DNA from 2 places in the Streptomyces sp. SYP-A7185 genome. Region 1 is predicted to be linked to the other one. Evidence: riboswitches for the same ligand, from Rfam matches in the RefSeq annotation. Region 1 holds a riboswitch; the other holds the start of a gene.

Evidence for each region. Region 1 has a riboswitch for glycine ahead of gcvP (aminomethyl-transferring glycine dehydrogenase). Riboswitches for the same ligand answer to the same signal wherever they lie in the genome.
Region 2: linked by a shared signal. The riboswitch ahead of gcvT (glycine cleavage system aminomethyltransferase GcvT) and the one ahead of gcvP (aminomethyl-transferring glycine dehydrogenase) in region 1 are both predicted to bind glycine.

The regions. Positions count from the first base shown of each region.
Region 1 is NZ_CP122310.1:1,987,896-2,003,466, reverse strand. Features, by position in the region: rRNA gene QBL25_RS08660 (23S ribosomal RNA) at 1-237, shown strand, start outside; rRNA gene rrf (5S ribosomal RNA) at 329-445, shown strand; gene QBL25_RS08650 (CDP-alcohol phosphatidyltransferase family protein) at 607-1,215, shown strand; gene QBL25_RS08645 (sugar phosphate nucleotidyltransferase) at 1,329-3,824, shown strand; gene QBL25_RS08640 (DUF881 domain-containing protein) at 3,915-4,814, shown strand; gene QBL25_RS08635 (small basic family protein) at 4,811-5,143, shown strand; gene QBL25_RS08630 (DUF881 domain-containing protein) at 5,149-6,042, shown strand; gene QBL25_RS08625 (FHA domain-containing protein) at 6,242-7,093, shown strand; gene QBL25_RS08620 (MerR family transcriptional regulator) at 7,110-7,853, shown strand; gene QBL25_RS08615 (bifunctional nuclease family protein) at 7,907-8,380, shown strand; gene QBL25_RS08610 (MerR family transcriptional regulator) at 8,553-9,188, shown strand; gene QBL25_RS08605 (DNA polymerase IV) at 9,260-10,696, shown strand; gene QBL25_RS08600 (PRC-barrel domain-containing protein) at 10,806-11,183, opposite strand; glycine riboswitch at 11,328-11,425, shown strand; gene gcvP (aminomethyl-transferring glycine dehydrogenase) at 11,622-14,507, shown strand; gene QBL25_RS08590 (DUF5999 family protein) at 14,607-14,813, opposite strand; gene QBL25_RS08585 (hypothetical protein) at 15,120-15,571, opposite strand, start outside.
Region 2 is NZ_CP122310.1:6,442,701-6,458,271, forward strand. Features, by position in the region: gene QBL25_RS28405 (ABC transporter ATP-binding protein) at 1-508, shown strand, start outside; gene QBL25_RS28410 (EF-hand domain-containing protein) at 564-776, opposite strand; gene QBL25_RS28415 (L-serine ammonia-lyase) at 853-2,223, opposite strand; gene glyA (serine hydroxymethyltransferase) at 2,402-3,661, opposite strand; gene gcvH (glycine cleavage system protein GcvH) at 3,682-4,059, opposite strand; gene gcvT (glycine cleavage system aminomethyltransferase GcvT) at 4,169-5,302, opposite strand; glycine riboswitch at 5,459-5,563, opposite strand; gene QBL25_RS28435 (AAA family ATPase) at 5,717-6,403, shown strand; gene QBL25_RS28440 (enhanced serine sensitivity protein SseB) at 6,448-7,251, shown strand; gene QBL25_RS28445 (enhanced serine sensitivity protein SseB C-terminal domain-containing protein) at 7,457-8,230, shown strand; gene QBL25_RS28450 (ABC transporter permease) at 8,585-9,589, shown strand; gene QBL25_RS28455 (ABC transporter substrate-binding protein) at 9,692-11,461, shown strand; gene QBL25_RS28460 (ABC transporter permease) at 11,603-12,604, shown strand; gene QBL25_RS28465 (ABC transporter ATP-binding protein) at 12,601-13,698, shown strand; gene QBL25_RS28470 (ABC transporter ATP-binding protein) at 13,734-14,951, shown strand; gene QBL25_RS28475 (M1 family metallopeptidase) at 15,060-15,571, shown strand, end outside.

The sequences.
Region 1 (15,571 bases):
ACCGGGACGGACGAACCTCTGGTGTGCCAGTTGTCCTGCCAAGGGCATGGCTGGTTGGCTACGTTCGGAAAGGATAACCGCTGAAAGCATCTAAGCGGGAAGCCTGCTTCGAGATGAGTATTCCCACCCCCTTTGAGGGGTTAAGGCTCCCAGTAGACGACTGGGTTGATAGGCCAGATCTGGAAGCCCGGTAACGGGTGGAGGTGACTGGTACTAATAGGCCGAGGGCTTGTCCTCAGTTGCTCGCGTCCACTGTGTTGGTTCTGAAACCACGAACAACCCCGTATGTCGGGCCACGACTACGGTGCGGTTGACAGTTTCATAGTGTTTCGGTGGTCATAGCGTGAGGGAAACGCCCGGTTACATTCCGAACCCGGAAGCTAAGCCTCACAGCGCCGATGGTACTGCAGGGGGGACCCTGTGGGAGAGTAGGACGCCGCCGAACTTTACTTATAGCCGTGGTCCCTGGACTTATTGTCCAGGGACCACGGCTTTTTTTATTTCCCGGGCCTTTCCGGCCTCGCGTCACCCCTCTGCACCGCCAGCTGACAACTGAGGGTAAGGTCAGGGGGCATCATCGGCTCGTTTCCCACAGGAGGCCCCCGGGTGGAGGTCCAGGAGACTCGCGTCCAGACGGACCGGGTCCTCACCATCCCGAACATCCTCAGCATGGCGCGCCTCGTCGGCGTACCCCTCTTCCTGTGGTTGATCCTCAGGCCGGAGTTCGGCGGGCCGAAGAGCGACCACTGGGCGCTCCTTGTCCTCATGCTCAGCGGCATCAGTGACTATCTCGACGGCAAGCTCGCCCGGCGCTGGAACCAGATCAGCAATCTCGGACGGCTGCTCGATCCTGCCGCCGATCGGCTCTATATTCTGTCGACACTGGTCGGGCTCACGTGGCGGGAGATTCTTCCGCTCTGGCTGACCGCGGTGCTGCTGCTGCGCGAGCTGGTTCTGCTGGTGATGGTCGGGATCCTCAGGCGCCACGGGTATCCGCCGCCCCAGGTGAACTTCCTGGGCAAGGCGGCCACCTTCAACCTGATGTACGCCTTTCCACTACTGCTGCTGAGCGACGGAAGTGGCTGGATCAGCACTCTCGCTGCTATTTTCGGATGGGCGTTCGCAGGATGGGGTACAAGTCTGTACTGGTGGGCAGGGATCCTCTACGTGGTTCAGGTCCGCCGTCTTGTCCGTGCGAACACCACGGCCGATTGAGCTTGCCGATTCGGCAGCTGCAGTGGCTTGCAGCCCCGTGAACGTCATTTACGCGCCTACCTCGGCGGGCTAAGTCGGCTAGATCGTCGTCTATTGAGGAGGACGCTTCCGACATGAAGGCCGTCGTAATGGCTGGGGGCGAGGGCACGCGCCTTCGCCCGATGACCTCAAGCATGCCCAAGCCGCTTCTGCCCGTGGCCAACAGGCCCATCATGGAGCATGTGCTGCGGCTGCTCAAGAGGCATGGGCTCACCGAGACCGTAGTGACAGTCCAGTTCCTGGCCTCTCTGGTCAAGAATTACTTCGGCGATGGTGAAGAGCTCGGGATGGAGCTCACCTATGCCAATGAGGAGAAGCCACTCGGCACTGCCGGAAGCGTGAAGAACGCCGAGGAAGCATTGAAGGACGATGCCTTCCTCGTGATCTCCGGCGATGCGCTGACTGATTTCGACCTCACCGAGCTGATCAACTTCCACAAGGAAAAGGGCGCGCTCGTCACCGTCTGTCTGACACGTGTCCCCAATCCGCTGGAATTCGGCATCACCATCGTGGACGAGGAAGGAAAGGTCGAGCGCTTCCTCGAGAAGCCGACCTGGGGACAGGTCTTCTCCGACACGGTGAACACGGGCATCTACGTGATGGAGCCCGAGGTCTTCGACTACGTCGACGCCGATGTGTCGGTGGACTGGTCCGGCGACGTCTTCCCGCAGCTCATGAAGGAAGGCAAGCCCATCTATGGGTACATCGCCGAGGGCTACTGGGAGGACGTCGGCACGCACGAGAGCTACGTCAAGGCCCAGGCCGACGTGCTGGAGCGCAAGGTCGACGTCGAGCTCGACGGCTTCGAGATCTCGCCCGGTGTGTGGGTCGCCGAAGGCGCCGAGGTGCACCCCGACGCCACGCTGCGTGGGCCGCTCTACATCGGTGACTACGCCAAGGTCGAGGCGGACGCCGAGATCCGTGAGCACACGGTTCTGGGATCGAACGTCGTCGTGAAGGCCGGCGCGTTTCTGCACAAGGCCGTCGTGCACGACAACGTGTACATCGGCCAGCACAGCAATCTGCGGGGCTGTGTCGTCGGCAGGAACACCGACATCATGCGGGCCTCCCGCATCGAGGACGGCGCCGTCATCGGCGACGAGTGCCTCGTCGGTGAGGAATCGATTATCCAGGGCAACGTCCGCGTCTACCCGTTCAAGACGATCGAGGCCGGCGCGTTCGTCAACACCTCCGTCATCTGGGAGTCCCGCGGCCAGGCGCACCTCTTCGGTGCGCGGGGTGTCTCCGGGATCCTGAACGTCGAGATCACGCCGGAGCTCGCGGTGCGGCTCGCGGGGGCGTATGCCACGACCCTGAAGAAGGGGTCGACCGTCACCACCGCGCGTGACCACTCGCGTGGTGCGCGGGCACTGAAGCGGGCGGTGATCTCTGCGCTCCAGGCCAGCGCCATCGACGTACGGGATCTGGAGAACGTTCCGCTGCCGGTGGCGCGGCAGCAGACCGCGCGGGGCAGTGCCGGCGGCATCATGATCCGGACGACGCCCGGGGTGCCTGACTCCGTCGACATCATGTTCTTCGACGGGAGCGGAGCCGACCTCTCGCAGGGGAGTCAGCGGAAGCTGGACCGGGTGTACGCGCGCCAGGAGTACCGGCGTGCCTTCCCCGGCGAGATCGGCGACCTGCACTTCCCGTCGAGCGTGTTCGACTCCTACACGGGCTCGCTGCTGCGCAACGTCGACACCACGGGGGTGGCCGAGTCAAACCTGAAGGTCGTCGTCGACGCTTCCAACGGTAGTGCGGGTCTCGTGCTGCCGAGCCTCCTCGGGCGGCTCGGCGTGGACGCGCTGACCATCAACCCGGGGCTCGACGAGTCGCGTCCGACCGAGACCTATGAGACCCGCAGGTCGGGTCTGGTGCGGCTGGGCGAGATCGTGGCGTCCTCGCGGGCCGACTTCGGCGTGCGGTTCGACCCGGTGGGTGAGCGGCTCTCGCTCGTCGACGAGAAGGGGCGGATCATCGAGGACGACCGCGCGCTGCTCGTCATGCTCGACCTGGTGGCCGCGGAACGCCGCAGCGGCCGGGTCGCGCTGCCCGTCACCACGACCCGTATCGCCGAGCAGGTGGCCGCGTACCACGGGACGCAGGTCGACTGGACGACCACGTCGCCCGACGACCTGACGCGTGTGGGCCGTGACGAGTCGACGATCTTCGGCGGTGACGGCCGCGCCGGCTTCATCATTCCGGAGTTCAGCAGCGTCTTCGACGGAACGGCCGCGTTCGTGCGGCTCATCGGTCTGGTGGCGCGCACGCAGCTCACGCTGAGCCAGATCGACGCCCGCATCCCGCGCGCCCATGTGCTGCGGCGTGACCTCGCGACGCCGTGGGCGGTCAAGGGGCTCGTGATGCGGACCGTCGTCGAGGCGGCGGGGGAGCGTTCGGTGGACACCACCGACGGTGTGCGGGTCGTGGAGTCCGACGGTCGCTGGGCGCTGGTGCTGCCCGACCCCGCCGAGGCCGTCACCCATCTGTGGGCCGAAGGGCCGGACGACGCGTCCGCCCAGGCGCTGCTCGACGAGTGGTCGGCGGTGGTGGACAGCGCCGGTCGCTGACCCGCGCGCACGGACCGGGCGGCACCCTCGCGGGGTGCCGCCCGGCACGCCGGTGGGGCCATTCGGAGGTAGCGCCCACGACGTGCGACGATGTGCGGCATGCCGCAGCAGCCCCCCGTTCGGAGCACCCCCTCGCGCCCCCGGCGTCCGGACGCCTCCATGTCGCTGCTGAACACGGTCATGGACCACAGTCTGGACGAGGGATACGCGGAGGCGGCGGCCCGCAAGAAGGCCACAGGCCCTGGTGGGATGCCCCGCCCGCTGCGGGCGAAGCTCGGTCTCGCCCTCGGGCTCGTGCTCGCGGCCCTGGTGGTGACGGTGGGTGCCGCGCAGGCGCGGATAGCGGCTCCGGTCGTCGCCAAGGAGCGCGCGGAGCTCATCGACCGGATCGAGTCGGCGACCTCGGACGCCGACGAGCTCGAAGAGGACGTCGAGACGCTCCGCGACGACGTGGGCGCACGCCAGCGTGAGGCACTGAAGAAACACGGGGGAAGCCAGGGCGAGTTGGTGTCGCTGCTCTCGGGTGCCACCAAGGTCCGTGGGCTCGGCGTGAAGCTCGTGGTGGACGACGCCAAGGAAGCCGACCAGGGCGGGGGCGGGCCGCGCGAGAGCGCGGGGTTCTCCGACACGGGACGGGTGCGCGACCGCGACATGCAGCGGGTCGTCAACGGCCTGTGGCAATCCGGCGCCGAGGCGATCGCCATCAACGACCAGCGGCTCACGGCCCTGTCGGCGATCAGGGCCGCGGGTGACGCGATACTGGTCGACAACAAGCCGCTGGTGCCGCCGTACACGGTGCTCGCCGTGGGCGACGGGCAGCGGTTGAGCACGAGATTCCAGAACAGTCGCGACGGTCAGTATCTGCATGCTCTGCAGGAGAACTTCGGCGTCCGGACCAGCATTTCCGTCCAGGACGACGTCCGTCTCCCGGCAGCGCCGAGCGTGACCGTACGTACAGCAGAGCCGAAGGCAGGAAAGGGCACATCGTGATCGCCGTACTGGGCCTCGTCGTGGGAGTCGTGGCCGGATTGTTGGTCCGGCCCGAGGTTCCGGCCGTGGTCGAGCCGTACCTTCCGATCGCCGTGGTGGCGGCACTGGACGCGGTGTTCGGAGGCCTGCGCGCGATGCTCGACGGCATCTTCGACGACAAGGTCTTCGTGGTGTCGTTCCTCTCGAACGTGGTCGTGGCCGCCCTGATCGTGTTCCTGGGCGACAAGTTGGGCGTGGGCGCCCAGCTGTCCACCGGTGTCGTGGTGGTGCTGGGCATCCGGATCTTCTCCAACGCCGCCGCCATCCGCCGACACATCTTCCGGGCGTGAGCGGCATGGGCAGGGACGAGACGCCCGGAGGCGACCCGCGGAGCAGGGAGCTGCCCGCCGAGGTGCCCAGCGTGCCCGCAGGGCCAGGAGACGGCGCGGCGCCCGCGCAGGACGAGCCGCAGGACGCCCGGCACCAGGGTGAGCGGCGGGACGAGCAGCCGGACGGGAAGGCGCCGCTCAGCGGCCGTCAGCGGCTCGCACAGGGCCTGTGGCCGCCTCGCGTCACGCGTCCTCAACTGATCGTGGCGCTGCTGTTGTTCGTGCTGGGGCTCGGCCTGGCCATCCAGGTGCGCTCGAACAACGACAGCAGCGCGCTCCGCGGAGCACGCCAAGAAGATCTCGTTCGCATTCTCGATGAACTGGATGACCGTACTCAGCGTCTGGAAGGTGAGAAGCAGCGTCTGGAGGATCAGCGCACCGGGCTGGAGAACAGCTCGGACCAGGCCGAGGAGGCCCGCAAGCAGACCGTCGAGAAGGAGCGTCAACTCGGCATTCTGGCGGGCACCGTGGCCGCGCAGGGTCCTGGCATCACGCTGACCATCGATGACAAGAAGGGGTCGGTCGAGGCGGACATGCTGCTTGACGCCATTCAGGAGCTGCGTGCCGCGGGCGCCGAGGCCATCCAGATCAATGATGTACGGGTAGTAGCCAACACCTATCTGTCGGATACGGACAGTGGTGGTGTCCGGGTGGACGGCCGCAAGGTCGGCAAGCCCTACCGGTTCAAGGTGATCGGCAAGCCGCAGGACCTCGAGCCGGCCCTGAACATCCCAGGTGGCGTGGTGCAGACTCTGGAGAAGGAGCAGGCCACCGTCACCGTCGCACGAGCGGAGAAGATCGTGGTGGACGCCTTGCGAGCGGCGAAGCGGCCTGACTACGCTCGGTCGTCGTCCCAGTGAGGCGGGGGCGCATGGGGGCCGCCGGTCGAGGGCAAGAGCTTGCGGGGGGTCGGCGCACCGTAAGCGTGGTGCGTGGTGGAAACTGTTTGGTGGATGCGGACGTTGTGAGGATGTCTGTGCTGCCGATGTACGCCGGTGTGTGCAATCAGGGTTCGTCCTGCCCCACGGGCGGGTCTGTTTCGGTCAAGGGGAATCGCCCGTGAAGTTGTTTGCGAAGTTGTTCGGCAAGAGCGCACGTGAGGACAGTGGCAATCCCGCCACCGCCCGGCACCGTGCCCCGCGCCATGGAGATGCCGAGGAGCAGGGCGGCGAGCGCCCGATGTTCCGCGACCAGGTCGGTGGGCCAGGCGGTGACATTTCGGGCGCGCAGGGCGCGTCGTCTGTTGACCCTGCCGGTCCGGGCCGCATAGGTTTCGGAGAACCGTCAACCTCAAGTACGGGTGGAGGGTTTACCCCCGATCCGTACGCATCCAATGCCCCCGCGGGGCAGCCGCGGCAGGAGGATCCGTCCATGGCCCTGGTGTGTACGAGGTGCGGGAACCGCAACGCCGAGGCGAGCCGGTTCTGCTCCAACTGCGGTGCGCCGCTGCGGGCCGGAGCCACGCCGGAGCGTCCGTCCGAGACGACCTCGACGATCTCCATCTCGGGTCTCGAGGCCTACGACGCCGAGGTGACGGGGCAGACCGCCTCGCCCGCCCTGTCGCCGGAGGCCCAGGCCGCCGTAGACGCACTGCCGCTCGGCTCCGCGCTCCTCGTGGTGCGCCGCGGGCCGAACTCGGGCAGCCGCTTCCTCCTGGACGGCGAGCTGACCACGGCGGGGCGTCACCCGCAGAGCGACATCTTCCTGGACGACGTGACCGTGTCGCGTCGTCACGTGGAGTTCCGTCGTCTCGGTGACGGTTCCTTCACCGTCGCCGACGTGGGCAGCCTCAACGGCACGTACGTCAATCGGGAGCGCATCGACTCGGTCGCGCTGTCGAACGGCGACGAGGTGCAGATCGGCAAGTACCGCCTGGTCTTCTACGCGAGCCAGCGGGCCATGGGTATCTGATCCGTCAGGAAGGTCCATGCTTCAAACACCGAGGGGCGGTGCCGGCAACGGCACCGCCGCCGAGGACCGTCGGCTGCTGAGCATCGGCGCGGTGTTGAACGCGCTGCGTGACGAGTTCCCCGAGGTCACGATCTCCAAGATCCGTTTTCTGGAGTCGGAAGGGCTCATCGAGCCGGAGCGCACGCCGTCGGGCTATCGCAAGTTCACCCCGGAGGACGTGGAGCGGCTCGGCAGCGTCCTGCGGATGCAGCGGGACCACTATCTGCCGCTCAAGGTGATCAGGGAGCACCTGGACGCCCTGGAGCGCGGTGAGCGGGTCTCCATGCCCTCTCTGGGGCAGCCGCGCGAGCCCGGTGACGCCTGGGGCGTGAGTGAGGCCGCTGAGCCCACAGCCGCCCGTGTGGGCCGTGCGGAGCTGCTTGCCGCCGCCGAGATCGACGCGGAGCAGCTCGCCGACTGGGAGACGTACGGGCTCATCGTGCCCCTGCCGGACGGCGGTTATGACGCGGAAGCCGTGACGGTCGCCGCGCTCGTCGTCGAACTTGGGCGATTCGGTATCGAACCCCGACATCTGCGCACCCTGAAATCCGCGGCCGAACGCGAGGCGGGACTGGTCGACCAGGTCGTGGCGCCGCTGCGGCGGCACCGCAATCCGCAGACCAGGGCCCATGCGGAGGCCCGGACGAAGGAACTCGCCGGACTGACCGGAAAGCTCCATTCTGCGCTGGTGCAGACCGCTCTCGGAGTGCGGTTGCCCTGACTGAGGGGGTGCCCGACTACCCAAACCGACCGGGCACGTCCTAGGGTTGCTGTGTGAACGAGCTCGACGTCGTAGGTGTCCGGGTGGAAATGCCCTCCAACCAACCGATCGTGCTCCTGCGTGAAGTGGGAGGCGATCGTTACCTCCCCATCTGGATCGGACCAGGGGAGGCGACCGCGATCGCCTTCGCACAGCAGGGGATGGCGCCCGCACGGCCGCTGACCCACGACCTGTTCAAGGACGTGCTGGAGGCGGTGGGTCAGGAGCTCACCGAAGTGCGCATCACGGACCTCCGAGAAGGGGTCTTCTACGCGGAGCTGGTCTTCGCCAGCGGGGTCGAGGTGAGCGCGCGGCCGTCCGACGCCATAGCGCTCGCGCTGCGCACCGGAACGCCGATCTACGGCAGCGACGGTGTCCTCGACGACGCGGGCATCGCCATTCCGGACGAGCAGGAGGACGAGGTGGAGAAGTTCCGCGAGTTCCTCGACCAGATCTCGCCCGAGGACTTCGGCACCAACAGCCAGTAGGCCGTCGCTTCCCGAGGGTCCCGGCGGACCATTCGACTAGCCCTTCCCGAAGGCGCGGTACGGCAAACCACTCTTAGGGTGATTATCACTCGGCGTGCCGAGTGTGGCGATCGTTGACGAGCCCCTGGTGACTGCCTACCGTCGTGGAGGCAGGTCAAGGACGGAGGTCGGCGTGAGAAGCAGCGGCGACGGTACGGCGATGGGCGGTCCGTATCCGCTTCAGAGCAGCGCGGCCGGTCACTCTCCGAAGAGGCCGATGGCGGTTCAGGGGAGCGTTCAGGAGAGCGGGGACGCCACGTCCGGGCCGACCGAACAAGAACAGATCGGGTACCGGGGGCCGACCGCGTGTGCGGCCGCCGGCATCACCTACCGGCAGCTCGACTACTGGGCCCGGACGGGTCTGGTCGAGCCCAGTGTGCGATCGGCGGGCGGGTCGGGGACCCAGCGGCTCTACAGCTTCCGGGACGTCGTCGTCCTGAAGATCGTGAAGCGCTTCCTCGACACCGGTGTGTCCCTCCAGAACATCCGGACCACGGTCCAGCATCTGCGGGACCGCGGTTTCCAGGACCTGGAGCGGATGACGCTCATGAGCGACGGCGCCACGGTCTACGAGTGCACCTCGCCCGACGAGGTCCACGACCTGCTCCAGGGCGGTCAGGGAGTCTTCGGGATCGCGGTGGGCGTCGTGTGGCGGGACGTGCGGGCGGCGCTCTCGCAGCTGCACGGGGAGCGGATCGACACCGGGGAGACGCTGGTACGGCAGAACCCCGCCGACGAGCTCGCCAGGCGGCGCAACAGGGCCGTGTGAGGCGCCGGCGACATGGCGGGCGCGGTGCGGTCCCCGGGGCGTTGTCAGTGGCGTAAGGCAGCATCAGAGGTGTGAGAACCGCGCCCACGATTCTGCATCTCGACATGGATGCTTTCTACGCGTCCGCCGAGCAGGCCGCGAAGCCGAGTCTGCGCGGGAAAGCCGTGGTCGTGGGCGGCCTTGGACCGCGGGGCGTGGTGGCCACGGCGTCGTACGAGGCGCGGAAGTTCGGGGTCCACTCGGCGATGCCCATGGGGCAGGCGCGGCGCCTGGCGCCCAATGCCGCCTATCTGGTGCCGCGCTTCGGGCTCTACCGCGAGATCAGCGACCAGGTGATGGCGCTGCTGCGGGGGCTCTCGCCGCTGGTGGAGCCGCTGAGCCTGGATGAGGCCTTCGTGGATCTGGAGGCGGGCGGCGTGGCCGACGACCAGGCGTCCGCGCTCGTGGTGGGCGAGCGGCTGCGCGCGGACATCAAGGCGGTGACGGGGCTCGCGGGATCGGTGGGTCTCGCCGCGTCCAAGATGCTGGCGAAGATCGCCTCGGAGGAGGCCAAGCCGGACGGGCTGCGGCTGATCGTGCCGGGCACCGAGCGGGAGCTGCTCGGGCCGATGCCGGTCAGGACCCTGCCGGGCGTGGGGCCCGCCACCGGGGACCACCTGCGGCGGGGCGGGATCACGACCGTGGGGGAGATCGCGGAGGCCGGCGAGGACGAGCTGGTGCGGCTCCTGGGGAAGTCGCACGGCAGCGCGCTGTACGCGATGGCGCTCGCCCGCGACGAGCGGCCCGTGGTGGCCGAGCGGGAATCGAAGTCGGTCAGCGTCGAGGACACGTACGACGTGGACATCCATGACCGGGTGCGGGTCAGGGGCGAGGTCGCGCGGCTCGCGGACCGGTGTGTGGAGCGGCTGCGGGCGGCGGGGCACTCGGGGCGCACGATCGTGTTGAAGGTGCGGCGGTTCGACTTCTCCACGCTGACGCGCTCCGAGACGCTGCGCGGGCCCACGGACGACCCCGGGGTGGTGCGGGAGGCCGCGGCGCGGCTCCTGGAGTCCGTGGACACCACCGGCGGCGTGCGGCTGCTCGGCGTGGGCGTGACGGGCCTGGCCGACTACACGCAGGAGGACCTCTTCGCGCAGGCCCAGGCGCAGGCACAGGCCGAGGCGGACGCGCTGGAGGCGCTGGAGGCGCTGGAGGCGCTGGAGACGCAGGGGGAGGCGACCGCCGAGGAGAGCCCGGGGGAGGCCGCGGCCCCGCCGGTCGGAGAGACGGTGGCGGAGCCGGTCGTTCCGGCCGAGCGGCGGTGGCCCGCCGGGCACGACGTGCGGCACGCCGAGTACGGGCACGGGTGGGTGCAGGGCAGCGGCCTGGGGCGGGTCACCGTGCGCTTCGAGACCCCGGAGTCGTCGGCGCCGGGGCGGGTGCGGACGTTCCGTACGGACGATCCGGCCCTGGAGCCCGCCGAGCCTCTGCCCCTGGTGGCGGCTCCCGAGCCGCTGGAGCCGGGGTGACGGCGGCGCCGGGCCCCGTGACGTACCGGGAAGCGCCGGGACGGCCGGAAGCGCCGGGACGGCCCGCGGCGGGCGTCAGGAGCTCTCCTGGCCCGTGGTGGCGGCGAGGTCAGCTCTCCTGGCCCGCGATGGTGCCGAAGTCCTTGTCCGGCGGCGTCATCGACTGCGGAGGCGTGATGTCGAGGCCGTAGTGGTGGTAGAGCTGCAGTTCCTGTTCGGGGGAGAGGTGGCGGCCCACACCGAAATCGGGGGCGTCCTTGATCAAGGAGCGTTCGAAGGGAATGTGCAGGGTGCCGTCGGCCCTGAGCTCGCTCGGCTCCAGGGGGACGAACGCGTCCCGGCTGAACAGACCCGTGCGTATGGCCGCCCACTCCGGGGCACCCGTGGCGTCGTCGAGATAGACCTCGTCGATCGTGCCGATCTTGGCCCCGTTCCGGTCGAACGCCTTGCGGCCGATCAAGTTCCGCGGATCGATGTCGGTCTGCACGGTCCCTCCAACGGGTCGAGGCGTGTCGAAGTGGGGCGTAATTCATCCTCGTTCGTTCGTCATCACTACGAAAGAGCACTTCGCGGCAGGCGGCCACTCGAGGGATCGGCTCCGGACCTCGCTGGTAGGCTGGCGCTTGGCTGCTGACCCCGTGCGGGAGAGCTCTCCGGTCGAGACACCGGAGGCGCCGAAGGAGCAACTCCTCCCCGGAATCTCTCAGGCCCCTGTACCGCACGGACGAGGTCACTCTGGAAAGTAGGGCGGGCGTCGGGCGGGCACGTTCGAATCCCTTCCTCACCGACGGTGAAAGCCGGTGCGACGCCTCTCACGGGGCACGGACCGGTGAAACTCTCAGGTTGAGATGACAGAGGGGGAGGCCGTCCGGGTACCCGTGCCGTGGTGCCCCTCGCAGGTCGCGTCGACCAGGAGGCCTCCGCAATGACCGCCACTCCTCGTATCCCGCTCTCGGAGCTCGAACAGGGCATTCCCTTCGAGCAGCGGCACATCGGTCCCGATGCCGAGGCACGGGCCAAGATGCTCGCGCAGGTGGGATACGGCTCGCTCGACGAGCTGACCGCCGCCGCCGTGCCGGATGTGATCAAGAACGCCGAGGCGCTGAACCTCCCCGGAGCGCGCACCGAGGCCGAGGTCCTGGCCGAACTGCGTTCCCTCGCGGACCGCAACCAGGTGCTCGACTCCATGATCGGGCTCGGTTACTACGGGACCTTCACGCCGCCCGTGATCCTGCGGAACGTCATGGAGAACCCGGCCTGGTACACCGCGTACACGCCGTACCAGCCCGAGATCTCCCAGGGGCGGCTCGAAGCGCTGCTCAACTTCCAGACCGTCGTCGCCGAGCTGACCGGCCTGCCCACGTCCGGCGCCTCGCTGCTGGACGAGGGCACGGCCGCCGCCGAGGCCATGGCGCTCTCGCGGCGCATGGGCAAGGTCAAGAACGGCGTCTTCCTCGTCGACGCCGACGCCCTGCCGCAGACCATCGCCGTGATCCAGACCCGCGCCGAGCCGACCGGTGTCGAGGTCGTCGTCGCCGATCTGAGCGAGGGCATCCCGGCCGAGGTCGCCGAGCGCGGTGTCGTCGGCGTCCTGATCCAGTACCCCGGCGCGTCCGGTGCCGTCCGCGACATCAAGCCCGTCATCGACCAGGCGCACGAGCTCGGTGCCGTCGTCTCCGTCGCCGCCGACCTGCTGGCCCTGACGCTGCTCACCTCGCCCGGCGAGCTGGGCGCGGACATCGCCGTCGGCACGACGCAGCGCTTCGGCGTCCCGATGGGCTTCGGCGGCCCGCACGCCGGATACATGGCGGTGCGCGAGAAGTTCGCGCGCAGCCTGCCGGGCCGGCTCGTCGGTGTCTCCGTGGACGCGGACGGCAACAAGGCCTACCGCCTCGCCCTGCAGACCCGTGAGCAGCACATCCGCCGCGAGAAGGCCACCAGCAACATCTGTACCGCGCAGGTGCTGCTCGCCGTGATGGCCGGAATGTACGCGGTCTACCACGGTCCCGAGGGGCTCAGGTCCATCGCCCGGCGTACCCACCGCTACGCCACCGTCCTCGCCGCCGGGCTCACCGCGGGCGGGGTCGAGGTCGTGCACGGCGCGTACTTCGACACGCTGACCGTGCGGGTGCCCGGCCGGGCCGACGAGTTCGTCGCCGCGGCCCGCGAGGGCGGCGTCAACATCCACCAGATCGACGCCGACCACGTCTCCCTGGCCTGCGACGAGACCACCACGCGCAAGCAGCTGGCGGCGGTCTGGAGCGCGTTCGGCGTCGAGGCCGACGTCGAGGCGCTCGATGAGCGGACCGCGGACACGCTTCCCGCGGACCTGCTGCGCGAGGACGAGTACCTCACGCACCCCGTCTTCCACCAGTACCGCTCCGAGACCGCGATGCTGCGCTACCTGCGCAAGCTGGCCGACCGCGACTACGCGCTCGACCGCGGCATGATCCCGCTGGGCTCCTGCACCATGAAGCTCAACGCGACCACGGAGATGGAGCCGGTCACCTGGCCCGAGTTCGGCCAGCTGCACCCCTTCGCCCCCGCCCAGCAGGCGCAGGGCTATCTGACGCTCATCCGTGAGCTGGAGGAGCGGCTCGCCGAGGTCACCGGCTACGACAAGGTCTCGCTCCAGCCCAACGCCGGTTCGCAGGGCGAGCTGGCCGGACTGCTCGCCGTGCGCGGCTACCACCGCGCCAACGGCGACGAGCAGCGCACCGTCTGCCTCATCCCGTCCTCCGCGCACGGCACGAACGCCGCGAGCGCGGTGATGGCCGGCATGAAGGTCGTCGTCGTGAAGACCAGCGACGACGGCGAGATCGACGTCGAGGACCTGCGCGCCAAGATCGAGAAGCACCGCGACGAGCTGTCGGTTCTGATGATCACCTACCCGTCCACGCACGGCGTGTTCGAGGAGCACGTCGCCGACATCTGCGCCTCCGTGCACGAGGCGGGCGGTCAGGTGTACGTCGACGGCGCCAACCTCAACGCCCTGGTGGGTCTCGCCCAGCCCGGCAAGTTCGGCGGCGACGTCTCGCACCTGAACCTGCACAAGACGTTCTGCATCCCGCACGGCGGCGGTGGCCCCGGCGTCGGCCCGGTCGGCGTGCGCGAGCACCTCGCCCCGTACCTGCCCAACCACCCGCTCCAGCCCGCCGCGGGTCCCGAGACCGGTGTCGGTCCCATCTCCGCGGCGCCCTGGGGCTCGGCCGGAATCCTGCCGATCTCCTGGTCGTACGTACGCCTCATGGGCGGCGAGGGCCTCAAGCGCGCCACGCAGGTCGCGGTGCTCTCCGCGAACTACATCGCCAAGCGCCTCGAGCCGCACTTCCCGGTGCTCTACACCGGCCCCGGCGGCCTCGTCGCGCACGAGTGCATCATCGATCTGCGGCCGATCAGCAAGGCGACCGGCGTCAGCGTCGACGACATCGCCAAGCGGCTCATCGACTACGGCTTCCACGCGCCGACCATGTCGTTCCCGGTGGCCGGCACGCTGATGATCGAGCCGACCGAGAGCGAGGACCTGGTCGAGATCGACCGGTTCTGCGAGGCGATGATCAGCATCCGCGCGGAGATCGAGAAGGTCGGCGGCGACTGGCCCGCCGAGGACAACCCGCTGCGCAACGCCCCGCACACCGCCGCCGCGCTCGGCGGCGAGTGGGAGCACGCCTACAGCCGCGAGGAGGCCGTCTTCCCGGCCGGCGTCGTGGCCGCCGACAAGTACTGGCCGCCGGTGCGCCGCATCGACCAGGCGTACGGCGACCGGAACCTCGTCTGCTCGTGCCCGCCGCTGGACGCGTACGAGGACTGATATCGGGGTCCCGAACATGCGTGGGGGCCGGTCCGGAGGTTGTTCTCTCCGGGTCGGCCCCTTTGTGTTGTCCGTGCCGTGCCGTCGTGCGCTCGCGCGTCAGGCGGCGGTCATGATCTTGTCGGTGCCCAGCGGTCGGTGCGGGGCGATGATCTGGCCGTCCGGCAGCAGCTCACCGGTGTCCTCGAAGAGAAGGACGCCGTTGCACAGCAGGCTCCAGCCCTGCTCCGGGTGGCTCGCCATGAGGAGCGCGGCTTCCCGGTCGGCGGAGTCGGCTGTCGGGCACGGTGGTTGGTGCTGGCACATGGAAGGGTTCTTTCGCTGCGATGTGATGGCTGTGACGTCTGCCTTGCGACTCGATGCGGTGTTCATAACCGCCCCCCGTTCAGTCGGTCCGGTCCCAGTGTTGCCCTACGGGAGTCAATCCGCAGGGATTTCGCTGCAGCGCTCCTCACTGCTTAAAGACGTATCACCCGCCCGGACGGTTCAGCCCAACTGCACTGTCTCTTCGGGTGGTTCGGGGTGGTCATACCGGGCTAGTCCGTATGGGCATCTCACGCGCCGAGCCCCGCGGCCAAAAGCGGCGGCGGGGCACGGAGGCGTACGGCGAGGTCAGGCGGGCGAACCGAGCAGCGGTGCCGGGGTCATGCGGTGGGCGAGCGTGGCCAGGAGCTCGGTGGCGCGGTGCGGGAGGTGCGCCGCGATGCCCGGAGGCGCGGGAGCCAGGGGCACGAGGATGTCGGTGGGCGCGAGAGGGCCCTCCGTGCCGTCCGCGGTGCAGTCGCCGTGCAACCAAAGTGTCAGCATGTAAAGCTCGGGTACCGACAAGAGACGTGGCTGGTACGGCATTGGCATTGCTTCGGCATGACGGAGGGCGCGCTCGGTGGACGCTATGTACGGACCCTCGAAGAAGTGCGAGAAGGTCCATCCGTCGGGCGTCAGCATCGTGTCCGCCGCGGCGACGGCCCGGTCGCCGGCCCGGATCAGGAAACGCCACCCGGCGAGCCGGGTGGGCGAGGTACCTGCCGGAGCGATCCTGTCGAGGACGTGGACGGGCAGCGGGA
Region 2 (15,571 bases), 4.5 Mb from region 1:
CCGCGAAGTGGTCCTCACCGGGCTCACCAACAGCCTGGAGCCGCTGCCCCGCTGGAGTTCCACGATCGAGCAGCAGGAGCAGGCCGACCGCCTGATCGCCCTGCTCGGCCTCGCCCACCGGGCGGACGCGCGCTGGCCCACGCTCTCGCAGGGCGAGCGTGGGCGGACCCTGATCGCGCGCTCGCTGATGCCGCGACCGCGGCTCGTGCTGCTCGACGAGCCGGCCACCGGTCTCGACCTCGCGGGCCGCGAGCGTCTCCTCGACAGCCTGGACACCCTGCGCGCGGCGCATCCCGCGCTCGCCACGGTCCTGGTCACGCACCACCTGGAGGAGCTCCCCGCCGGTACGACGCACGCGTTGCTGCTGCGTGACGGGCGCGTGCTCGCCTCGGGCGCCGTGGGCGACGTCCTGACGAGCGACCGGATCAGCAAGTGCTTCGACCATCCGATACGGCTGGAGCGTACGGAGGGCCGCTGGAGCGTCCGGGCGGCGCGGCGCTCCCGCTGAACACACGGAAGGGGCCCGGCACACGCGTGTGCCGGGCCCCTTCCGCGTGCTGCCGCTACTTGTTCAGGCTCGCCCAGAACTCGTCGAAGGAGAGGCGCTTGTCCTTGTCGGTGTCCTTCGTGCCGATCACGGCCTCGGCCACCGTCTCGGTGACATAGAAGTCCCCCATCTTCGCCATGGCCGACTTCCACTCCGCCGCCGTGATGAAGCCGTCGCCGTCCGCGTCGAACTGGTCGAACGTCCTGCGCGCTTCCTCGATGTCCGCCACCGGATCCACCCCTTCTTCGTGCACTACTGACGGGGATCAGGGTATCCGCCGTACGGGTGGCGCCCGGGACGTGGGCTCAGCACTCGATGATGTTCACCGCGAGGCCGCCGCGCGCCGTCTCCTTGTACTTCACGCTCATGTCGGCGCCGGTCTCCTTCATGGTCTTGATGACCTTGTCGAGGGAGACCTTGTGGCTGCCGTCGCCGCGCATCGCCATCTTCGCGGCGGTCACGGCCTTCACGGCCGCCATGCCGTTGCGCTCGATGCAGGGGATCTGGACAAGGCCGCCGACCGGGTCGCAGGTCAGGCCGAGGTTGTGCTCCATGCCGATCTCGGCGGCGTTCTCGACCTGCTCGGGGCTGCCGCCGAGGACCTCGGCGAGGGCGCCGGCCGCCATCGAGCAGGCGGAGCCGACCTCGCCCTGGCAGCCGACCTCGGCGCCGGAGATCGAGGCGTTCTCCTTGAAGAGCATGCCGATCGCGCCGGCCGCCAGCAGGAAGCGGACCACGCCCTCCTCGTCGGCCCCGGGCACGAAGTTCATGTAGTAGTGCAGGACCGCCGGGATGATGCCGGCCGCGCCGTTCGTCGGGGCGGTGACCACGCGGCCGCCCGCCGCGTTCTCCTCGTTCACCGCCATCGCGTACAGAGTGATCCACTCCATCGCGCGGGCCTGCGGGTCGCCCTCGGCGCGCAGCTGGCGGGCCGAGTTCGCCGCGCGGCGGCGGACCTTCAGGCCGCCCGGCAGGATGCCCTCGCGGGACATGCCGCGCGAGACGCAGGACTGCATGACGCCCCAGATGTCCAGCAGGCCCGAGCGGATCTCCGCCTCGGTGCGCCACGCCTTCTCGTTCTCCAGCATCAGCGCGGAGATGGAGAGGCCGGTCTCCTCGGCCAGGCGCAGCAGCTCGTCGCCGGTGCGGAAGGGGTGCTTGAGGACGGTGTCGTCCGGCACGATCGGGTTCTCGCCGGCCACCGCGTCGTCGTCGACCACGAAGCCGCCGCCCACGGAGTAGTACGTCTTCTCCAGGACGAGGCCGCCCTCGTGGTCGTACGCGAAGATCGTCATGCCGTTGGCGTGGTACGGCAGGGCCTTGCGGCGGTGCAGGACGAGGTCCTCGTCGAAGTCGAAGTCGATCTCGTGCATGCCGAGGACGTTGAGGCGGCCGGTGTTCTTGATCTGCTCGACGCGCTCGTCGGCGAACTCGACGTCGACCGAGCGCGGGGACTCGCCCTCCAGGCCGAGCAGGACCGCCTTGGGGGTGCCGTGGCCGTGCCCCGTCGCGCCGAGCGAGCCGTACAGCTCGGCCCGTATGGCGGTGGTGTGGGCCATCAGGCCCTCGTTCTTGAGGCGGCTCGCGAAGATGCGGGCGGCGCGCATGGGACCGACCGTGTGGGAGCTGGACGGGCCGATGCCGATCGAGAACAGGTCGAAGACCGAGAGGGCCACGAGAAACTCCAATGGTGGTTGGTAGACGCCGTTGTCTGCCGGGGTGGTGCAGAGAACTACGGAGTACGACGAGCGACTGCGGAAGCGGGGCATGAGCCGGGGCACCGCACTCACTGTCGTCACTGTCCAGTGTGCGCGGTGCCCCGAAGATTCGTACGAAGTAAAGCGTACGAAACTGCTACAGGTTGGGGTACAGCGGGTGCTTGGCTGCCAAGGCCGAGACCCGGGCCTTGAGCGACTCGGCGTCGAAGTCCGGCTTCAGGGCCTCGGCGATGACGTCGGCGACCTCGCGGAAGTCGTCCTCCTGGAAGCCGCGGGTCGCGAGCGCGGGCGTACCGATCCGCAGGCCCGAGGTGACCATCGGGGGGCGCGGGTCGTTCGGGACGGCGTTGCGGTTGACCGTGATGCCGACCTCGTGGAGGCGGTCCTCGGCCTGCTGGCCGTCGAGCTCGGAGTTGCGCAGGTCCACCAGGACCAGGTGCACGTCCGTGCCGCCGGACAGGACGTCGACGCCGACGGCCTTCGCGTCGTCCTGCACCAGGCGCTCGGCCAGGATGCGGGCGCCGTCCAGGGTGCGCTGCTGGCGCTCCTTGAACTCCTCGGAGGCCGCGACCTTGAAGGAGACGGCCTTGGCCGCGATGACGTGCTCCAGCGGGCCGCCCTGGAAGCCGGGGAAGACCGCGGAGTTCAGCTTCTTCGCGATGTCCTTGTTGCGGGCCAGGATGACGCCGCCGCGCGGGCCGCCGAGCGTCTTGTGCGTGGTGGAGGTGACCACGTCCGCGTACGGCACCGGGTTGGGGTGCAGGCCCGCGGCGACGAGACCGGCGAAGTGCGCCATGTCGACCCACAGCTTCGCGCCGACCTCGTCGGCGATGCGGCGGAACTCGGCGAAGTCCAGCTGGCGCGGGTAGGCGGACCAGCCCGCGATGATCACCTTGGGGCTGTTCTCCTTGGCCAGGCGCTCGACCTCGGCCATGTCGACCAGGCCGGCCTCGTCCACGTGGTAGGCGACCACGTTGAACTGCTTGCCGGAGAAGTTCAGGCGCATGCCGTGGGTGAGGTGGCCGCCGTGCGCCAGGTCCAGGCCGAGGATCGTGTCGCCGGGCTGGGCGATCGCGAAGAGGGCGGCCTGGTTGGCGGAGGCGCCCGAGTGCGGCTGGACGTTGGCGTACTCGGCGCCGAACAGGTCCTTGATCCGGTCGATCGCGATCTGCTCGGTCACGTCGACGTGCTCGCAGCCGCCGTAGTAACGGCGGCCGGGGTAGCCCTCGGCGTACTTGTTGGTGAGGACCGTGCCCTGGGCCTCCATGACGGCGACCGGAGCGAAGTTCTCCGAGGCGATCATTTCCAGGGTGGACTGCTGGCGGTGGAGCTCGGCGTCGACGGCGGCGGCGACGTCCGGGTCCAGCTCGTGGAGAGGGGTGTTGAGAAGCGACATCAGGTGGTCCCCAAGGGTCTTTAGTTGCCTGCGAGCTCGGTGTACTGGGCCGCGGAGAGCAGATCGTCCGGCTCGTCCGTGATCCGTACCTTGAACAGCCAACCGCCCTCGAAGGGGGCGGAATTCACCAGCGACGGGTCGTCCACGACGTCCTGATTGGTCTCGGTGATCTCGCCGGTCACCGGGGAGTACAGGTCGCTGACGGACTTCGTCGACTCGAGCTCGCCGCAGGTCTCGCCCGCGGTCACGGTCTCGCCGACCTCGGGGAGCTGGGCGTAGACGACGTCACCGAGCGCGTTGGCCGCGAATTCGGTGATGCCGACGGTGGCCACACCGTCCTCGGTGGCCGAAAGCCACTCGTGCTCCTTGCTGTAACGCAGCTGCTGGGGGTTGCTCATGACCTGAATTCTCCTGTACGCGGGTGGGTGCTGCGGAACGGGAAAGATGTGCGTGGGGTCACTTCCGGGTTACCACAGGGGCGGAAGTGTCACTACAGAAGCGGAAGTGTTACTTCTGACGCTTGTAGAACGGCAGTGCCACGACCTCGTACGGCTCGTGCGTGCCGCGGATGTCCACGCCGACGCCCTCGGTGCCGGGGGCCGCGTGCGCCGCGTCGACGTACGCGATGGCGATCGGCTTGCCCAGCGTGGGGGAGGGGGCACCGGAGGTGACCTCGCCGATGACCTTGCCGTCGGCGACCACGGGGAAGCCCGCGCGCGGGACGCGGCGGCCCTCGGCGATCAGGCCGACCAGCTTGCGCGGGGGAGCGGCCTCGGCCCGCTCGGCGGCCGCGGCGAGGGCCGCGCGCCCCACGAAGGTGTCGGCCTGCGAGGTCTTCTCGAACTTGACGACCCGGCCCAGACCCGCGTCGAAGGGCGTCAGCTCCGCGGTCAGCTCGTGCCCGTACAGCGGCATGCCCGCCTCCAGGCGCAGCGTGTCGCGGCAGGAGAGCCCGGCGGGCACCAGGCCGACGGGCTCGCCCGCCTCCATCAGCGCGCCCCACAGCTTCTCCGCGTCACCGGGGGCGACGAAGAGCTCGAAACCGTCCTCGCCGGTGTAGCCCGTGCGGGCGATGAGCGCGGGCACGTCCGCGACCGTGCCGGGCAGACCCGCGTAGTACTTCAGGCCGTCCAGGTCCGCGTCCGTGAGCGACTTCAGGATGCCGGGGGACTCGGGGCCCTGGACGGCGAGCAGCGCGTACGCGTCGCGGTCGTCGCGGACCTCGGCGTCGAAGCCCTCGGCGCGGGCGGTCAGCGCGTCGAGCACGACCTGCGCGTTCGAGGCGTTCGCGACGACCAGGTACTCGGGGGCGTCGGGCTCGCCGAGGCGGTAGACGATCAGGTCGTCCAGGATGCCGCCGTCCTCGGCGCAGATCATGGTGTAGCGGGCGCGGCCGACGCCGACCGAGCCGATGTTGCCGACGAGCGCGTGGTTCAGGAGGTCCACGGCCTGCGGTCCGGTGACCGTGATCTCGCCCATGTGGGAGAGGTCGAAGAGACCGGCCTTCGTCCGCACGGCGTTGTGCTCGTCGCGCTCGCTGCCGTAGCGCAGCGGCATGTCCCAGCCGGCGAAGTCGGTCATGGTGGCGCCGAGCGCCCGATGCACGGCATCAAGGGCTGTCAGACGGGGGACGGTGCTCATATGTGGAACTCCCAGGGCATGACGGGCGAGGTCGATCCTCCCCATCTGTCATCGGAACCTGAGAGGTTCACCACGACCCGGCCGTACGTGTCGTACGGGAGGTCGTGACTTGCACCTTGGGTGGAGCCGCGAGAGCGGCCCGCTTTTCAGATGTGCCTCGCCCGCGCGGTACGGGGCCTGAGAGATTCAAGGGAGGGACTTGCTCCTTCGGCGCCCCGGTGCGTCGTCGACGGTCACCGGGAACTCTCCCGCGCGGATTCAAACGGCCTGTATGGAGTTTGCGCGCACATCATTGCACGCGCCTTCGTCACAGGGCAGTGCCAGTCCAGTAATGCTGTTGTGCCGCATTACCTTCTCTTTACACTTGCCGGGGAAGCTGCGGGAAGCAGGTACGTGACCGCTATGGGGAGGCCGATCACGGTGCGCAGGACGAGCGTCTACGCGACCAACACGGGGGTGGCCCTGCCCAAACAGGCCGCCGTCCCCGCCGAAGAGAGCTGCGGCTCCCTGGCCACGGCCGTCGTCCGCGACCTGCGGCAGCGGAGCGGCCACAGTCCGCACCGGCTGACGTTCGGCGAGGGCGACCTGATCGTCGTCTCCGGGCTGCCGGGCAGCGGGAAGTCCACGCTGATGCGCCGGGCCGTCACGGGCCCCCGCATCGACTCGCAGGACACCCGCGACCGATGGGCCCTGCGCATGCCGGACCTGCTGCCGTACGCGGTGTACCGCCCCCTGGTGCGCCTCGCGCACTACGCCGGTCTGCGCAGGGCCCTGCGCACCGGCGAGGGCGTCGTGGTGCACGACTGCGGCACGCAGGCCTGGGTACGGCGCTGGCTGGCCCGCGAGGCCGTGCGGCGCGGCACGACCCTGCACCTGCTGCTGCTCGACGTGGAGCCGGAGACCGCCAGGGAGGGGCAGCTCGCGCGCGGCCGCGGCGTGTCGCGGTACGCCTTCGCGCGCCACCGCAGGACGGTCGGCCGGCTCGTGGGCGCCGCCGAGCGGGGCGACCTGCCGCGCGGCTGCGGCTCGGCCGTACTGCTCGACCGGACGGCGGCGGGGGTGCTGCGGGGGATCGGCTTCGGCGACCGGGGGCCACGTTAGGGTCGTGCGGCAGGCAGAGCGGGACCGAGCAGGGGTTAGAGACGATGGACATTCCGGCGCAGGCGCACGCGCATCCCTACGGAGGATGGCCGGGCAACGAACTCGAAGAGGTGCTCGCGGCCTCCCTGGGCATGCCGGGAGCGCCGCAGGCCTCCGTGGGGGCCCGCATCGTCGAGGTGCTCGGCCGCAGCCACGTCTGGGTCCCGCTGCCGAACGGCGGGGCGCCGGACAGCGGCACCCTGGACCTGCCCACGCTGGAGATCGACGGCCAGGCCTACGTCCCCGTCTTCAGCTCCGAGCAGCAGTTCCGGCACGTCACGGGCGGCCGGATGGGCTGCACCGTGGCACCCGCCGTGGAGTTCGCGCGCGGCCTCCCGCCGCAGCTGGGCATAGCGGTCAATCCGGACGGCACGATCGGGGTCCCGCTGCCGCCGCAGGCCGTCGCGGAGCTCTGCCGCGCCGGGCGCACCCCGCTCGACGGGCCGGCGAGCGGCGGCCGGGTGCGCCTCTTCGAACCGGACTGGCAGCACGACCCGGTGGACTTCCTGTCCGCCGCGGCCCGTGAGTTCGAGGCCACCGGGGTCGTCCTGAGCGCCCGCCGCTGCCTGGCGAGCGTCGAGGGCGACGAGCCCTCGCTGTTCGTCGGCGTCGAACTGGCCTCCTGGGAGGGCAACGCGCGCGAGCTGCCGATGGAGGCCGTGGGCCGGGCCCTCGGCCACGCCCCGGTGCCCTGGCCGGTGAACCTGGTCCTGCTCGACGTGGCCCAGGATCCGGTCGGCGACTGGATGCGCGAGCGGGTCCGGCCGTTCTTCGGCCGGACCCCGGGACACGAGCACGGCCATGTGTAAGGACATGTGCAGGTACGTGTGTGAGGGTGCCGTACGTCAAGTCGGTGTCAGGATCGCCGCTTAAGCTGGTTTCATGGCCCGGGCGGGGCGCGGCCCCGCCGGTCGGCCCGGGTCCCCTGATGGCCCGCGCCGTGTCGGGTCCACCAGGGTCAGCGGGTTTCCGGGTCCACCGGGTCAGCGGGTCATCGCGAAGGGGCGGTTAAGGGTGAGTGCGTCGGGCACGGCTGCGGCCGGGCAGGTCGAGCACATGCTGCGCCAGGTGACGCCCGGGCGCTATGACGCCTACGAGGCGCTCCTGCGGGCGCTCGCCGCCGACCAGGTGTGGATGCTGCTCTGGCACGGCCAGGCCGGATCCCCCGACGCGCAGTACGGCAACATGGAAGTCGAGGGCCTTGGCTACGCACCGTGCGTGACCTCGGCCCAGGAGCTGTCCGCCAGTGGCTGGAACCGCTCGTACGAAGTGGTCGCCGGAGTCGACATCGCCCGCACCCTCTACCCCGACCACTACGGCCTCTGGCTCAACCCCCACGCCCCCGGCGGCGGCGTCGGCATCCCCTGGCTCGACCTGCGGCGCATCGCCTCCGGCCTCGACCTCCAGCCCGCGGGGCCGCTCAGGCTCACCGAGCCGACCATCGAGATCCCCCAGTTCTACGCCCTGCTCACGCAGAACGCCCACCGCACCCCCGCGGTCCGCTCGCTGCGCCGCGCCTGGGTCCAGCCGGCGCTCGGCGCCCCGTATCTGGCCATCGGCCTCGACGTGTACGACACCTCGCCGGCCTCCGTCGACGGGGTGCGCACGATGATGCAGCAGTCGATCGCCGCCGTCCCCGACGGGCTGCCCGTGTCGACCGTCGCGATGTCCGACGGTTACGACCCGGTGGCCATGTGGCTGCGCGCCAACGCCCGTCCGTTCTACGACCGCGAGGCCCAGCCCGCCCCGGCGCCCGCGGGTGGCTACGGCTACCCCGCTCAGTACTGAAACGGCCCCGTGACCCTTACGGGAAGGCCCTGAACCGGCCACCGCGGCTCGTATACCTGCCCTGACCGGCACAATGTCCGTTCTGATGGCGGAGGGGCCCTATGGGCTTCCGTGGTCCATTGCGACGCAACTGCCCCGTGTTCGCCCCTCGTTCACCTGCGTCCGGATAACGGAACACCTCGATCAGCATCACGGTTGCGCATCCTTTCCCCGTCAAGGCTGGTAACAGATCGCAACCGCGATGAAGACTCCCGCAGCAGGGGGCGCTTCGCCCCTTTGTACGACGGACTGATCACGTCGCTACAGCGGCAAGTGCGGGCCGGTCACCACCGGTTGAGAGGGGTCCCTGCCACGATGACGGCACCATTGCATGACACACCTGCGGACGTGGACCCGACAGCGGACGTCGCTCCCGCAGTTGGTGCAGGGGTGAAGAAGGTCGAGGGGCGGTCCCTCAAGCAGATCGCGTGGAACCGCCTGAAGCGGGACAAGGTCGCCCTGGCCGGCGGCATCACCGTGCTCGTCCTGGTCCTTGTCGCCGTCTTCGCGCCCCTGATCGTCTCCCTGCTGGGCCACCCGCCCAACGAGTTCCACCAGGACGAGCTGGAAGACCTCACGAACCTGCCCAAGGGCGCGTTCGGCGGCATGAGCTGGGACTTCCTCTTCGGAGTGGAGCCGAACAAGGGCCGCGACGTCTTCAGCCGGATCGTCTACGGCGCCCGCATCTCCCTGCTCGTGGCGTTCCTCGCCGCGGTGGTGGCCGTGGTGCTCGGCACCTTCTTCGGCATCATCGCCGGTTACTTCGGCGGCTGGGTCGACGCGCTGATCAGTCGAGTCATGGACGTGCTGCTCGCCTTCCCGCAGCTGCTCTTCGTGATCTCCCTGGTCTCGGTCCTCCCCGACGACCTGCTCGGCCTGACCGGCAGCGGCGTCCGCATCGCGGTACTGATCCTGGTGATCGGCTTCTTCGGCTGGCCCTACGTCGGACGCATCGTCCGCGGCCAGACCCTCAGCCTGCGCGAACGCGAGTACGTGGAGGCGGCCCGCAGTCTCGGCGGCGGCCAACGGCACATCCTCTTCCGTGAGTTGCTGCCGAACCTGGTCGCGCCGATCACCGTGTACGCGACCCTGATGATCCCCACCAACATCCTCACCGAAGCGGCGCTCAGCTTCCTCGGCGCAGGTGTACGCCCGCCGACGGCTTCCTGGGGCGGCATGCTCCGGGACGCTCTCGCGACGTACGAGCACGATCCGATGTTCATGGTCTTCCCCGGCCTGGCGATCTTCGTGACCGTGCTTGCCTTCAACCTCTTCGGTGACGGGCTGCGCGACGCCCTGGACCCCAAGGGAACTCGGTAAACAGCTCCAACTGGCTTGCCCCTGCCGCAGCGTCAGGTGGCTCTTCCCATGGTTCTTAAGGCAGCTAAAGCCAAGGACCGCGAATCTCGGAGGATGCGAGAAATGCCCACAGGTTCCTCTAAACGACGGTTGACCGCAGGCGCGGCCCTCGTCGTGGCGGCGCTGGTGACCACCACGGCGTGCGGCGGCGGCAGCGACGACGACGACAGCAAGGGTGCCGGTTACAACGCCGCCATCGGCAAGGTCGCGAACGCGTCGAAGAAGACGGGCGGAACGCTCAAGTTCATCGCCAAGCAGGACCTGGACTCGGCCGACCCGCAGCGTGCCTACTACGGCATGACGTGGGACTTCATGCGGTACTACACCCGCACGCTGATCACGTACGACACCAAGCCGGGTGCCGCGTCCAACAAGCTCGTCCCGGACCTCGCCGAGGACACGGCGAAGATCAGCTCGGACGGCAAGACCTACACGTACAAGCTGCGTGACGGCCTGACCTGGGAGGACGGCTCGAAGCTGACCTCCAAGGACATCAAGTACGGCATCGAGCGCATCTGGGCGACCAAGGTCATCACCGGTGGTCCCGGCTACCTGAAGTCCACGCTTGACCCCAAGGGCGAGTACAAGGGCCCCTACGAGGACAAGTCGAAGGACAAGCTGGGTCTGAAGGCGATCGAGACGCCGGACGACAACACCATCATCTTCAAGCTGCCCAAGAAGAACGGCGACTTCGAGCAGATGCTCGCGATGCCGTCGGGCACCCCGGTCAAGCAGTCCGAGGACACCGGCGCCAAGTACACCCAGCGCCCGTTCTCCTCCGGCCCGTACAAGTTCCAGAACTACAGCGCCGGCAAGAGCATCACGCTCGTCCGCAACAAGAACTGGAAGAAGTCGTCCGACCCGATCCGCCCGGCCCTGCCGGACAAGATCTCGGTCACCATCTCGGCGAACCTCGAAGAGAACGACAAGCGCCTGATGGAAGGCGACTACGACATCGACATGAATGGCACGGGCATGACCCAGTCGGGTCGTACCACCGCCATTCAGGACCACAAGGGCAACGTCGACAACATGCAGACGGACTTCGTCCGTTACGTCGCCCTGGTGACCAAGACGAAGCCGTTCGACAACGAGGCCTGCCGCAAGGCCGTCTTCTACGCCACGGACTTCGCGAGCCTCCAGAAGACCCGTGGTGGCCCGGTCGCCGCCGGTGAGATCGCCACCAACGTCTTCCCGAAGGCCATCAAGGGTCACGACGACTACGACCCGTACGGCATCGCCGAGCGCAAGGGCAAGCCGGACACCGCCAAGGCCAAGGCCGAGCTGAAGAAGTGCGGCAAGCCGGGCGGCTTCTCGACCAAGGTCTCGGCCCGCACCAACCAGCCGGGCGAGGTGGACGCCGCCACGGCGCTCCAGGAGCAGCTGAAGAAGGTCGGCATCAACGCCGAGGTCGACCAGATCGACGGCGCCGACTCCTCCAGCATCACCGGTTCCCCCTCGGTCGTGAAGAAGCGCGGCATCGGCATGACGATGGCGGGCTGGGGTCCTGACTTCCCGACCGGCCAGGGCTACGCCCAGCCGCTGTTCGACAGCCGCTTCATCAACGAGAACGGCAACTACAACGAGTCGCAGATCGACGACCCGAAGATCGACAAGTTCTTCGACGACGCGATCGCCACGGTCGACCCCGACAAGGCCGGTGAGATCTACACCAAGCTGGCCCACGAGATCGTCGACAAGGCCTACTGGATGCCGTTCCTCTACGAGAAGAACATCAGCTGGCGTTCCTCGCGGGCGACCAACGTCTACTCGTCCGCGGCGTACAGCGGTCGTTACGACTACGTCTCGCTCGGTGTCGAAGACGCGAAGTAGTACTCAGTAGCAACCGCCGCAAGGCCGTTGTCCCACCGCCGAATCCCGCCGAATCCCGCCAGTCCGAAGGGCAGGTGATGGCCCCGGGCGGTGGCCGGGACTCCTCACAAGGGGGTCCCGGCCACCGCCGGGCCGCGCACAGTGCTTGCTTATCTCATCCGGCGCCTGATCGCCGTCGTCATCATGGTGCTGGTCGTACTGCTCGCGACCTTCACCGTCTTCTTCATGCTGCCCAAGTGGGCGGGACAGGACATCGCCGTCCTCTTCGCCGGGAAGTCGTCCGGTGCCGAGCAGCTCGCGGGCATCCGGATCAAACTGGGTCTCGACGACCCGCTGCTCGTCCAGTTCTGGGACTTCGTCAAGGGCATCCCGATGGGGCGTGACTACGCCAACGGGGCCGACGTGACGCACTGTCCCGCCCCCTGCTTCGGATACTCCTTCCGTACCGAGGCGCCCGTCTGGGAGACCCTCAAGGACGCCCTGCCCGTCACCGCCGCCCTCGCGGCCGGCGCCTGCGTGCTGTGGCTGATCGCCGGTGTCGCCACCGGTGTGCTCTCCGCGCTCAAGCGGGGCACCATCTGGGACCGTTCCGCGATGATCACCGCCCTCGGCGGCGTCTCCCTGCCGATCTTCTTCACCGGCATGATCGCGATGGGGCTCTTCGTCCACACCCTCGGCTGGGTGGAGATCGAGGACACCCTCACCACCGAGGATCCGATCAACGTCTGGTTCGAGACGCTGATCCTTCCCTGGATCGTGCTCGCCTTCCTCAACGCCGCCATGTACGCGCGACTCACCCGCGCGACCATGCTGGAAGTGCTCGGTGAGGACTACATCCGCACCGCGCGCGCCAAGGGCCTCGGCGAGGCCGTCGTCATCCGGAGGCACGCGCTGCGCTCCGCCATGACGCCGATCCTCACCGTCTTCGGCCTCGACCTCGGTGTGCTCCTCGGTGGCGCCGTCCTCACCGAGTCCACCTTCAACCTGCCGGGGCTGGGCCTCGAGGCGGTCAAGGCCATCAGCAACAAGGACCTGCCGGTGATCCTCGGCGTCACCTTGTGCGCGTCGCTCGCGATCGCCCTCGCCAACCTCGTCGTCGACCTCCTGTACGCCGTCATCGACCCGCGAGTGAGGCTGGGATGACCGAACTGCACAAGACCGGAGCGGCCGTCGGAGAACCCGTCGCCGATGCGGTCGCTCCCACCGCCTTCCTCGAGGTGCGCGACCTCAAGGTGCACTTCCCGACCGACGACGGCCTGGTCAAGTCCGTCGACGGGCTCAGCTTCCAGCTGGAGAAGGGCAAGACCCTCGGCATCGTCGGCGAGTCGGGCTCCGGCAAGTCCGTCACCTCGCTCGGCATCCTCGGCCTGCACACCGCCGGTCAGTACGGCAGCCGCAAGGCGCAGCTGTCCGGCGAGATCTGGCTGAACGGCACGGAGCTGCTCAGCGCGGACCCGAACAAGGTGCGCAAGCTGCGTGGCCGCGACATGGCCATGATCTTCCAGGACCCGCTGTCCGCGCTGCACCCGTACTACTCCATCGGCACCCAGATCATGGAGGCGTACCGGGTCCACCACGACGTGGACAAGAAGGTCGCCCGCAAGCGGGCCATCGAGATGCTCGACCGGGTGGGCATCCCCCAGCCGGACAAGCGGGTCGACAGCTACCCGCACGAGTTCTCCGGCGGCATGCGCCAGCGCGCGATGATCGCGATGGCCCTGGTCAACAACCCCGAGCTGCTCATCGCGGACGAGCCGACGACCGCCCTGGACGTCACCGTCCAGGCGCAGATCCTCGACCTCATCCGGGACCTCCAGAAGGAGTTCGGCTCCGCGGTCATCATGATCACGCACGACCTGGGCGTGGTCGCCGAGATGGCCGACGAACTGCTCGTGATGTACGGCGGGCGCTGCGTGGAGCGCGGCACCGCCGAGAAGGTCTTCTACGAGCCGCAGCACCCCTACACCTGGGGCCTGCTCGGCTCGATGCCGCGCATCGACCGCGAGCAGACCGACCGTCTCGTGCCGGTCAAGGGCTCCCCGCCCAGCCTGATCAACCTGCCCGAGGGCTGCGCCTTCAACCCGCGCTGCCCCTACGCCGACATCCCCAAGGACCAGATCACGCGCCGCGAGCGACCCGACCTGCGCGAGGTCGTCCCGGGTCACTTCTCGGCCTGCCACATGTCGCAGGACGAGCGCACCCGGATCTGGACCGAAGAGATTGCGCCGAAGCTGTGAAAGACGACACGAAAGATCAGGCGAAGGGCCAGGAGATGACGATCCCGGCGCAGACGAAGGACTCGTCCGGGTCCGTGGAGCCGCTGCTCAAGGTCGACGGCCTGGTGAAGCACTTCCCCATCAAGAAGGGGCTGCTCCAGCGCCAGGTGGCGGCCGTGCAGGCCGTGGACGGCCTCTCCTTCGACGTACGTCCCGGTGAGACGCTCGGCGTCGTGGGCGAGTCGGGCTGCGGCAAGTCCACGATGGGCCGTCTGATCACCCGGCTGCTGGAACCGACCGCGGGGCGCGTGGAGTTCGAGGGCGTGGACATCACGCACCTGAACACCGGCAAGATGCGGCCGCTGCGCCGCGACGTGCAGATGATCTTCCAGGACCCGTACTCGTCGCTGAACCCGCGGCACACCATCGGCACGATCGTCGGTGCGCCGTTCAAGCTCCAGGGCGTCAAGCCCGAGGGCGGCCTGAAGAAGCACGTGCAGGAGATGCTGGAGCGCGTGGGGCTCAGCCCCGAGCACTACAACCGCTACCCGCACGAGTTCTCCGGCGGTCAGCGCCAGCGCATCGGCATCGCGCGTGCGCTCGCCCTGCGGCCCAAGCTGGTCGTGGCCGACGAGCCCGTCTCCGCCCTGGACGTCTCCATCCAGGCGCAGGTGGTCAACCTCCTGGACGACCTCCAGGACGAGCTCGGCCTCACGTACGTGATCATCGCGCACGACCTGTCGGTCATCCGGCACGTCTCGGACCGCATCGCGGTGATGTACCTCGGCAAGATCGTGGAGCTGGCGGACCGCAACGACCTCTACTCCACGCCGATGCACCCGTACACCAAGGCGCTGCTCTCCGCGGTGCCGGTGCCGGACCCCCGGCGGCGCGGCGTCAAGAGCGAGCGCATCCTGCTGCGCGGTGACGTCCCCTCGCCGATCGACCCGCCCACCGGCTGCCGTTTCCACACGCGCTGCTGGAAGGCTACGGAGATCTGCGCGAAGACCGAGCCGCCGCTGATCCCCCTCGCGTCCGGTCACCAGGTGGCGTGCCATCACCCGGAGAACGCCGAGGACCAGCAGCCGGGTGACACCAAGCTGCTCCAGGTCGCCAAGGAGGCGATCGACGTGGTCTCGGTGGTGAGCAAGGCGGAGGAGACGGCCGAGGAGGCCGCGACCCCGAAGAAGACGGTCGCGAAGGACACCTCCGAGGGCCCCTCCGAGGACGCTCCGGAAGCGGAGGCCAAGGGTCAGGCGCCAACCGGCCCGTAACACCTGATGACTTGGTAAAAATCAGGCACCAAGTCATGTACACGCCCATACGGGAGAGTGCAGAGTCTGCGTGTCCGTTTCACCGGAACACGCGCGAAGGGATGACTCATGGCACTCTCCCGTTCGGCACGTCTGGGGGCGCTGGCCACCGCCGCCGCCTCCTTCTGCTTGATCGCCGCCGCACCCGGGCCCCGACCGGGCTCCGACGGCGTGGGCGACCCGTACTTCCCGCAGCTCGGCAACGGCGGTTTCGACGTACGCCACTACGGCCTCGACGTGGCGTACGACCCCGGCACCGACCGCCTCGACGGCCGCACCACGATCACCGCGCGCGCCACCCAGGACCTCTCCTCCTTCGACCTCGACCTCCAGAAGCTCGAGGTGACGCGAGTCGAGGTGAACGGCAGACGCGCGCAGTTCACCCGCGACGGCGACGAGATCCGGATCAGCCCGCGCGACCACCTGCGCAAGCACAAGACGTTCACCGCGACCGTCACCTACGGCGGTGTGCCCGAGCCGCTGAGCGGCCCCATCGTCTTCGGCTCCGACTACGGCTGGATGAAGACCACCGACGGCGTCTTCGTCGCCTGCGAGCCCAACGCCGCCTCGACGTGGTTCCC